DNA from 2 places in the Bacillus sp. FJAT-42376 genome. Region 2 is predicted to be linked to the other one. Evidence: a T-box and tRNA genes for the amino acid it is inferred to sense, from the RefSeq annotation. Region 2 holds a T-box; the other holds one or more tRNA genes.
The links. A T-box is a leader RNA that pairs with one kind of tRNA and senses whether it is charged. The one in region 2 lies ahead of alaS (alanine--tRNA ligase), so its partner is inferred to be a tRNA-Ala.

Region 1: it has a tRNA-Ala gene. The T-box ahead of alaS (alanine--tRNA ligase) is inferred to sense a tRNA for this amino acid. The anticodon was not compared.

What each region holds. Positions count from the first base shown of each region.
Region 1 is NZ_CP033906.1:3,600,590-3,605,017, forward strand. It holds gene CEF21_RS18115 (AMP-binding protein) at 1-517, shown strand, start outside; gene CEF21_RS18120 (DinB family protein) at 585-1,079, shown strand; gene CEF21_RS18125 (hypothetical protein) at 1,119-1,460, opposite strand; tRNA gene CEF21_RS18130 (tRNA-Ala) at 1,738-1,810, shown strand; gene CEF21_RS18135 (L,D-transpeptidase family protein) at 1,890-2,870, opposite strand; gene CEF21_RS18140 (hypothetical protein) at 3,126-3,389, shown strand; gene CEF21_RS18145 (penicillin acylase family protein) at 3,732-4,428, shown strand, end outside.
Region 2 is NZ_CP033906.1:3,141,588-3,146,015, forward strand. It holds gene alaS (alanine--tRNA ligase) at 1-1,716, opposite strand, end outside; T-box leader at 1,797-2,010, opposite strand; gene CEF21_RS15865 (AI-2E family transporter) at 2,051-3,106, opposite strand; gene CEF21_RS15870 (nuclease-related domain-containing protein) at 3,169-4,134, opposite strand; gene CEF21_RS15875 (DUF3918 family protein) at 4,397-4,428, opposite strand, start outside.

The DNA of each region.
Region 1 (4,428 bases), 460 kb from region 2:
TCCCGCTACAGGAAAAGAAGCAGCTATAAACGAACAGGGGGAGCTGTGTACAAGAGGTTACTTGGTGATGAAAGGGTATTACAAAATGCCGGACGCAACGAGTGAAGCAATCGATGGGGAAGGCTGGCTGCATACAGGCGACCTTGCCGCTATAGATGAAGAAGGATATGTGAAAATAACAGGCAGGCTGAAGGATATGATCATAAGAGGCGGGGAAAATATTTATCCTCGTGAAATCGAAGAATTCCTTTATCGTCATCCAGATATAGTCGATGTTCAAGTCATCGGCGTACCGGATGAAAAGTACGGGGAGAGAACCGCGGCATGTATCCGGGTAAGAGAAGGAGCCACTATTACAAAAGAGGAGATTCAATCCTATTGCAAAGGGCAAATTGCCTTTTATAAGATTCCCGAATATTGCTTTTTTATGGACGAATACCCTATGACGGCTTCAGGGAAAATCCAAAAATTCAAACTTCGCGAGCAGGCAATGGACTGGATAAAAGAGAGAGTTTAAACAAGGTATATGAAGCGACACTCAGGAACGGGTTTGGTATGATAAACAGGAAGAGGAGGAATCGGCCATGTTTGAACATATGCAAAAAGTCAGAGAAGAATTGCTAAACACTGTTAATACAGTATCTGAGGAGAAGTTTAATGAAAAGCCGGCTCAAGATGAATGGAGCATCGCACAGGTTGTCGATCACCTGCAGAAAATAGAGAATGTTCTCCTTGAAAGCCTGAAAAAATCCATTCACCAGGCGGAGAACAAAACGGTTGAGGAAAAACAGCTTGAGGCAGTAACGGACAGGACAAGAAAGGTGCCTGCACCTGAACATGTCTCACCCGGACCTGTTCCGATTGACCGTACAGAGACTATAACGGCACTGGAAGAAGCACGCCGCGACTTAAACAACTTCACAGAACTGCTCTCTAAGGATTTTGATCTTAAGACACGATCTTTAAGACATCCTGTATTAGGGGAAGTTTCAATTAAACAGTGGATTGAATTTGTGGGCTACCACGAAGAACGCCACCTTCTGCAAATTAAAGAGGTTAAAGAAAAAATCAGTGCCTGATTCGCACGGCAGCCGGATTTTCATCATCCGGCTGCTTTTTTACTTTTGGAACAGCCGCTTTACATCGCCCGTCACACGGTCGACCGAGTAATTTACAGCTTCATCTCCGGACGTTGTATTGCTGTCCATCCAAGTGGCGCGGCATATGAATTCATCAGTCGTTTCAAGTAAGAATGCAGCACCGGCTTCTTTTTTTCCGCTCCGTTCAAGAAAGTCTACCACAAGCAGAAGCGCCTCGTCTTTCGAAACTTCATGATCCGCCAAAACCTCTTGCTGTATGGGTGATTTAAACCCTGCTGCATTAATCAGCTCATCTCCAAAAAACTCATAGAGCATAAACAGAGCCAGTCCTGCCACAAGCACTGTCTGCAAAACTTTCATGCCTTTTGCCTCCCGCCTTTATATCTAATGATATTATCGGTGCATATGCTCTTTGTATAAAGTGCATTTATGTAAATTCATTGTAAAATTTGGGTCCTTTTGCACATCTTTAACGCTTTCTTACATCCCGGCAATCAATATCCGGCAGACATATGCCGAATCCGGTTAATAATGATGGCTTTAACATAGCCATTTTAAAAAAATACACAAAACAGTCTTGACTTTTCAGGAAAATGGTTTATGATTTATATTATGCGTTAAACAAATAAAATATTACGGGGGCTTAGCTCAGCTGGGAGAGCGTTTGGCTGGCAGCCAAAAGGTCAGCGGTTCGATCCCGCTAGTCTCCATCTAAAAAAACACCCTTGCGGATGCAAGGGTGTTTTTTTGTTCTCTTTTCGTAAAGCTTTTCAGTTGCCGTCCATGTCCTTACTTCAAAATGGCTTTTTTCGTTGCCGGTCCCACTATTCCATCTGCTGTGAGGAGATTGGCTTTCTGAAATGCGATGACTGCTTTTTCGGTGTTTGGACCAAATACCCCGTCCGTTCCATTTGTATTATATCCCCGAGCAGAGAGCTTTTGCTGCAGTTCTTTTACTGCAGGGCCTTTACTCCCTTTTTTCAATGTTCCGCTGTTCGCTAGCGAAGATCCGGGCTGCGGTGCACTTGATCCATTTAATGCATTCCATGTGTTAGTGCCGGCGATTCCATCTGCCGTAAGTCCCCTGCTTTTCTGGAAAGCACGAACCGCTCTGTCTGTAGCGGGACCAAAAATACCATCAACGCCTCCTGTATTGAATCCAAGCTTGGTTAATTTGCGCTGAAGATCTGTCACTGCCTCTCCCCTGCTTCCTGCCTTGACCGTGTCTCCGCTTGAACCGGTATTCCCGCCTGGCTTTACGTTATATCCGTAAGATTTGGCTATTGCATCAAATGATTTACCTGAGCTTGTTATCATTACGGTAGTATTGACTGGGACTTGATTATAAAGCCATTCCACTTCATTATCATACATCCTGACACAACCGCTGCTGACATACCCGCCAATTGAGCTTGGATTATTGTTCCCGTGGATACCATATGTTGAACCGGATGTTCCCCGGGCATTTAACCCCATCCACCTGTTGCCGAGCGGGTTTCTCGGATCGCCTCCTGGAATATGTCCTTTATAATAAGGTCTGTTTACGATTTTTTGAACAATCTTGAATTTCCCCTCAGGTGTAAGCGACTGGCTTCTCCCTGTTCCTACCTTAAACACACGTTTCAGCCTGCTGTTTTCATAAAAGGCAAGCTTGTTTGACGACTTATTAATGATGATAAACTTGGTTGATGCTGCAGATGCATCCCGTATGCCTGCAAAAGAGAACAGAAGAAATGCACTGCAAAACACAATAAGCCATTTCTTTAGCAAAATCTCAACCCCCGGTTTAATTTTTTCAAACAGTTATATCTATGCATGGGGTGAGCAGAGAAGTTCCATTTTTACCAATTTAGTCTGAGAAATGGTAAAAAACAGATCAATCGGGGAATATCCTGTCGTTATTTCTATAATCCTGATTTTCCACATGAGATTTTGCTGATAATTGAAGATAAATTTTTGCAGGAAAACAGAAGGTTTTCTCAAAATAATAAGAAACAGCTTTTATATTTATAAAAGCGCGAAACTGTGCTGAAAAAAGCGGCGCAAGGTAATCAGACAAGCAGAGTTAAGCAGCGCAAAAACTTAAAAAAGGTGGTTAAAGAAATGGTTCAGGAATTTTCTTTACAGCAAATAGCAGAAGGGTTGCCTAAATCTGTATTAAATGCCTCAGATAGAGATTTAGAAGGGTTTCAGAAAATTATTGAAGAAACGATTAAATTAAGAGAGGGACATAAAAATCTGCAAAAAATGATAAAGAGCTATTCAACTTCTGTAATTCAGCGTTCTTAATATCTTAATGAGCCTTTTCTGAAGGCTTTTTTCTTTTTCTTTGGCTATCTTAAAGCATGTTGTTGATTTTTAACCCCTGTGGAAGGCGAGAGACTCCTGCTTAGAGCAGCTGGACAGCTGGCGAAGCCAGGAGGAGGCTCACCGCCTGCCCAAGGATAAGCGAACGGCTGCCAGCTGCAATCAACACCCAAGTTTAACAGCGCTTTTTCTTTAAGTTTGCTAAGGATTTTTTACTGAATTTTCTATTATTACAGAAAATACTTCGTGCTAACCCTCCCTGTTTGCTATATAAATAAATTATAGATAGACCAAAAAAAGGGGGCATTGAATTTGCAGACAAATATTCCATTGGAGATTAAGAAAAAGCGTCCGGTAAGAAAGTGGCTCTTGATAAGCCTTTCAGTAGTTGCGCTTATTCTTATTTCAGCCGGTATTTTTGTAAACGTTTACACAGAGAGGAGCCTGCCTAAGATATCCGGTGAAACAGCCATTTCAGGAATTATGAAAGAAACGACCGTTGTGAGAGATCAGGAGGGTGTACCGCACATAAAAGCCGGAAGCGAAAAAGACTTATATATGGCCCAAGGCTATGTACAGGCCCAGGACCGGCTCTTTCAAATGGATTTAAGCCGGAGACAAGCTTCCGGAATGCTGAGTGAAGCAGTTGGCGAGGCCACCATTGACCGGGATAAATTTTTTAGGACCCTTGGATTAAGGAGAGCTGCAAAAGCATCCCTATCTGCCTATGATCCAAAGTCTCTTCAAGTTCTCCAGTGGTTTGCAGATGGAGTCAATGCTTATATAAAAGAGGCAAAAAAAGAAGGCAAACTCCCGGTGGAATTCACACTTTTAGGATATGAGCCTTCCAAGTGGACGCCTCTTGACTCTCTGACCATCGGGAAATACATGGCATTTGATTTAGGGGGACACTGGCAGGGACAGGCGTTTCGTTATTGGGCAATGGAACAGCTTACAAAAGAAGAGGCCATGGAACTTTTTCCGAGTTATCCAAAAGATGCTCCTGCTATCCTTTCCAGCT
Region 2 (4,428 bases):
CAGCAGGTGGGTCGCTGTATGGTTCTTCACGACGCCTTCTCTTACTTTCCGCTCAACCGCAGCAGTGACGGAATCATTTGCTCTCAATGTTCCTTTTTCCACAATTACGCGATGCAGATTTTGGCCGTTTGGAGCTTTTTTAACGTCTTTCACGCGGGCTGTGAAATTTGCGTTGGAAATAAATCCTTCATCTGCAATCTGTCCGCCGCTTTCAGCATAAAACGGTGTCTGTACAAGGATCAGCTGGATTTCGTCCCCTTCAGATGCTTCGGAGACAAGCTCGCCATCTTTTAGAAGAGCAGCAGCTTCAGTTTCAATAGTAAGATGCTCGTAGCCGACAAACGTACTCTCTGTTGTGAGGTCACCGAGTACTCCTCCCTGAACCTGCATGGAATCCACTTCCTGGCGGGCCGATCTTGCCCGTTCACGCTGCTTTTGCATCTCAGACTCGAAGCCCTCTGCATCAATCTTCATTTCTTCTTCTTCTGCATATTCTTCTGTCAATTCAACCGGGAAGCCATAGGTATCATAAAGGCGGAAAACGTCAGTGCCTGGAATGACATCGTGACCCGCTTCTCTTTGCTTTTTAATCACTTCAGATAAAATAGCCAGTCCATCATTTAACGTTTCATGGAAACGCTCTTCTTCGTTTTTAATGACTTTTTGAATGAACTCGGTCTTTTGTTTCACTTCAGGATAGAAGGCTTCCATAATTTCACCGACTACTGGTACAAGCTCGTACATAAACGGGCGGTTGATATCAAGTTTTTTTGCATAGCGGACTGCACGGCGCAGCAAACGGCGCAGAACATAGCCGCGGCCTTCATTGGAAGGAAGCGCTCCATCCCCTACAGCAAAGGATACGGTACGGATATGATCGGCAATAACTTTGAACGCCTCATCCTTCTCTTTGCTGTCATGATACTCCATGCCGGCAATTGCTGCAGTTGCTTCAATAATCGGCATAAAAAGGTCGGTCTCATAATTGGTCGGCACATTTTGGATGACGGAGCACATCCGTTCAAGTCCCATACCTGTATCAATATTTTTCTTTGGAAGCGGAGTATAGGTTCCATCGGAATTATGGTTGAATTCAGAGAACACAAGGTTCCATACTTCTAAATAACGCTCATTCTCGCCGCCTGGATACAGCTCGGGATCTTCCGGATCGTTGCCGTATGCCTCCCCGCGGTCATAGAAAATCTCCGTGTTCGGTCCGCTCGGGCCTTCGCCGATATCCCAGAAGTTTCCTTCAAGACGGATGATGCGCTCTTCCGGAACGCCTACTTTAGCCGTCCATATTTCAAAGGCTTCATTGTCTTCAGGGTGAATCGTAACCGAAAGCTTTTCAGGGTCAAACCCAATCCATTTTTCGCTCGTCAAAAATTCCCAAGCCCATTCAATCGCTTCTACTTTGAAGTATTCTCCGATTGAGAAGTTTCCAAGCATTTCAAAGAACGTATGATGGCGTGCCGTTTTCCCTACATTTTCAATATCGTTGGTACGGATGGATTTCTGCGCGTTGCAAATTCTCGGGTTCGCAGGAATCACGCGTCCGTCAAAATATTTTTTGAGGGTAGCCACTCCGCTGTTGATCCACAGAAGAGAAGGATCTTCATGGGGAACAAGGGATGCACTCGGTTCCACTGAATGGCCTTTTTCTTTAAAAAAATCAAGAAACATTTGGCGTACTTCTGCAGATGTTAAAAATTTCATTTGTTCGTCCTCCTTAATATGTAAGCCGGGTGCGCCGAAAAACAAAAAACTCCCGTTCCTGTACAAATCCTTTAGATTTGCACAGGGACGAGAGTTTGCTCGCGGTACCACCCTGATTATGGACATGATTCATCCATCAGCTTTATTGAACCTTAACGCGGTTTCTCAACGGCAGGTATTTTGCCTGCACTCAGGAATAGCGTTCTGTTACCCTTCATTTGAATGCCTTTTCAGCCTGGAGGCACTCTCTCTGAAAATGGACTGTAACCTACTCGTTTCCTTCAGCGTTTGTAACGTATTCTACCGTAGATTATAGACAATGGCCGCCCGCCTGTCAATCATGCCTGAGAAGGCGGACCCCATGCTCCAGAATAACTCTGAGGACAGCAGTAACCGGAACCGCAATAATCAATCCGAATATGCCGGCAAGCTCTCCTCCGGCAGCAAGAGCCAGCATGATGACAATTGGATGCATATGAAGGCTTCTTCCTACAATCAGAGGACTGATGACATTTCCTTCAAGAAATTGGAGAACCAAAATAATGATAACCACAGTGATCACGGTTTGTGTCGACATCGCCGCTGCTAAAATCAGGGCCGGAATGGCACCGATGACAGGCCCGAAATATGGAATGATATTCGTGACCGCGATAATCATGCCAAGCACAAGCGGATACTTTACACCAAAAAACCACAGGGAAAGAAATGCAAGAAGGCCAATAATGACGCAGACGAAAAACTGGCCCCGAATATAGCTGCCTAGTGACTCATCCGCATCTCTGATCAATTCCTTGCCCCGCCTCCGCCACTTTTTCGGGGTTAAGTACCAGGCTGTTTTTTTCAAAAGAGAGAAATCCTTCAGCATATAAAAAACTAGGAACGGTATCAGCGTTAATATTACGGCATTATCAAAGATCGACCGAATCGAAAAAATGATGTTATCGATCATACCTGAAAGCCACTGCTCGGCCTCTCCAAGCAAGCCCTCCACCCGATGATGAAGACCCATCGGCCAATGATCCGTCTGATCCCGAATCATCGTAAGCCAGCCTTCATAAAGCTTCACCATTCTAGGCGCATTCGCTGAAAGCTCCATCAGCTGATTGATGAGCAGCGGAATGCCCCTATAAAATCCGTACCCAATCGATCCGAAGAACAGCAAATAAATGACGAGAATGGATATCGTCCTCGGCAGACCCGTCTCATGAAGCTTCTCAACGATGGGGTGCAGCAAATATGTAATAAATGAAGCAATGACAAACGGAACAATAGCCGCCTGCAGCATGATCCACACCGGATTCCACACCACACGAAGCTTCAGGAAAAAGTAAAGGGATAATAAAGACAGCAGAATAATTCCGGCTCTTAGCAGGACTTTTTTTTCGTTCACGGGGCATCCCCTCCGGTGATTAGTTTGGGGGTTTTTTGGGGGGATTATGCAGGGCAGGTGATTTAGATAGTGATTTTATAAACGGTGGACCTGCGATTTCCTTCCGTTTCGTACCCCACTGATTTCAAAAGCCTTTTTACAGTAGAGCTGGAGGACAGGTTTAAGAAGGATTTTGCCTCACGATTTGATATCAAGTTTTTAAAAATATAGGCGTAATCTTTCAATGCTTCAATATGTGCATCATTAGACGTGATCTCACATATACCGCACACCCACATTGAATTTTTAAGCCTTCTCATTGATAACTTCGAACATTTTATACAATAGACCCCCGGCAAAATATTTTCCGTTGAGATTTGATGCTTTACCATCATGTTTTTTTCTAAATCTGTATGTGCAGACAAGAGTTTAACACTCAATTCTGTCAGCTGTTGAGATGAGAGGATTTCTTTTTGATACACTTTTTCTAGTTCGCTTATTTTAAAAGGAATGGTTTGACTATGGAGCACTTTGTTATGGATTTTGGAATTTTTTTGAGAAGCTTGGAGCATAGTTCGGGGATTTCCAATTGCAACGAATTCCTGTATAGGGAGATTCGGAAGATTGTTTTTTCTTAACCAATTCATTAACTGAAGTCTTTGCCTTTTCACTTGCATAATAGGATTAGGAAATGGTTCTTCCATATCGTTTTGAATTCTGATGAGCTGATTGAAATCTGTATCAAACCTAAGCGTTCCCGCTATATTCTTCACTTCAAGAATTGTTATGAAGGACTGTGAGAGTAACAGTACATCGATTTGGAAAAAATGGATGCCATCATGCAGTCTTAAATCATGGAATATTCGGTAAGTTTGTGCGTGGAGGAAGCTTAGAGGATATTCCATTTCCTTTTCTCCTTTATATCCAGCTGTTTGAATCGCCAAATCCTGGAGTACGGCATCGTATTTAGGATGTTGAGGATCGAGTCTTCTTTTTATTGCCTGAAGTTGTTTGAGAGAACGAGGGATTTTAAGAGGTTTAATAATCATTTAAGATTCTCCTTCCAGTGTCATTCTTTCAATTCCCTTTCTGCTGTTAAAACTCCTCCTGCATGCCAAAACTAATTTACGGGCATATTTCTGTCGATTACGGGCAATTCTTTGTCAATTGCGGGCACAAATTTGTCGATTACGGGCATTTTCTTGTCGATTACGGCCAAATCGACAAAACCATATCTCCTGCGACAAATTCCGCACCACCCATCCCCCACACAACCAAACAAAAAACCCCCGCAATATGCGGAGGTTTTTATTAGAACATCTTCTTCATCTGGCGTTGCCAGG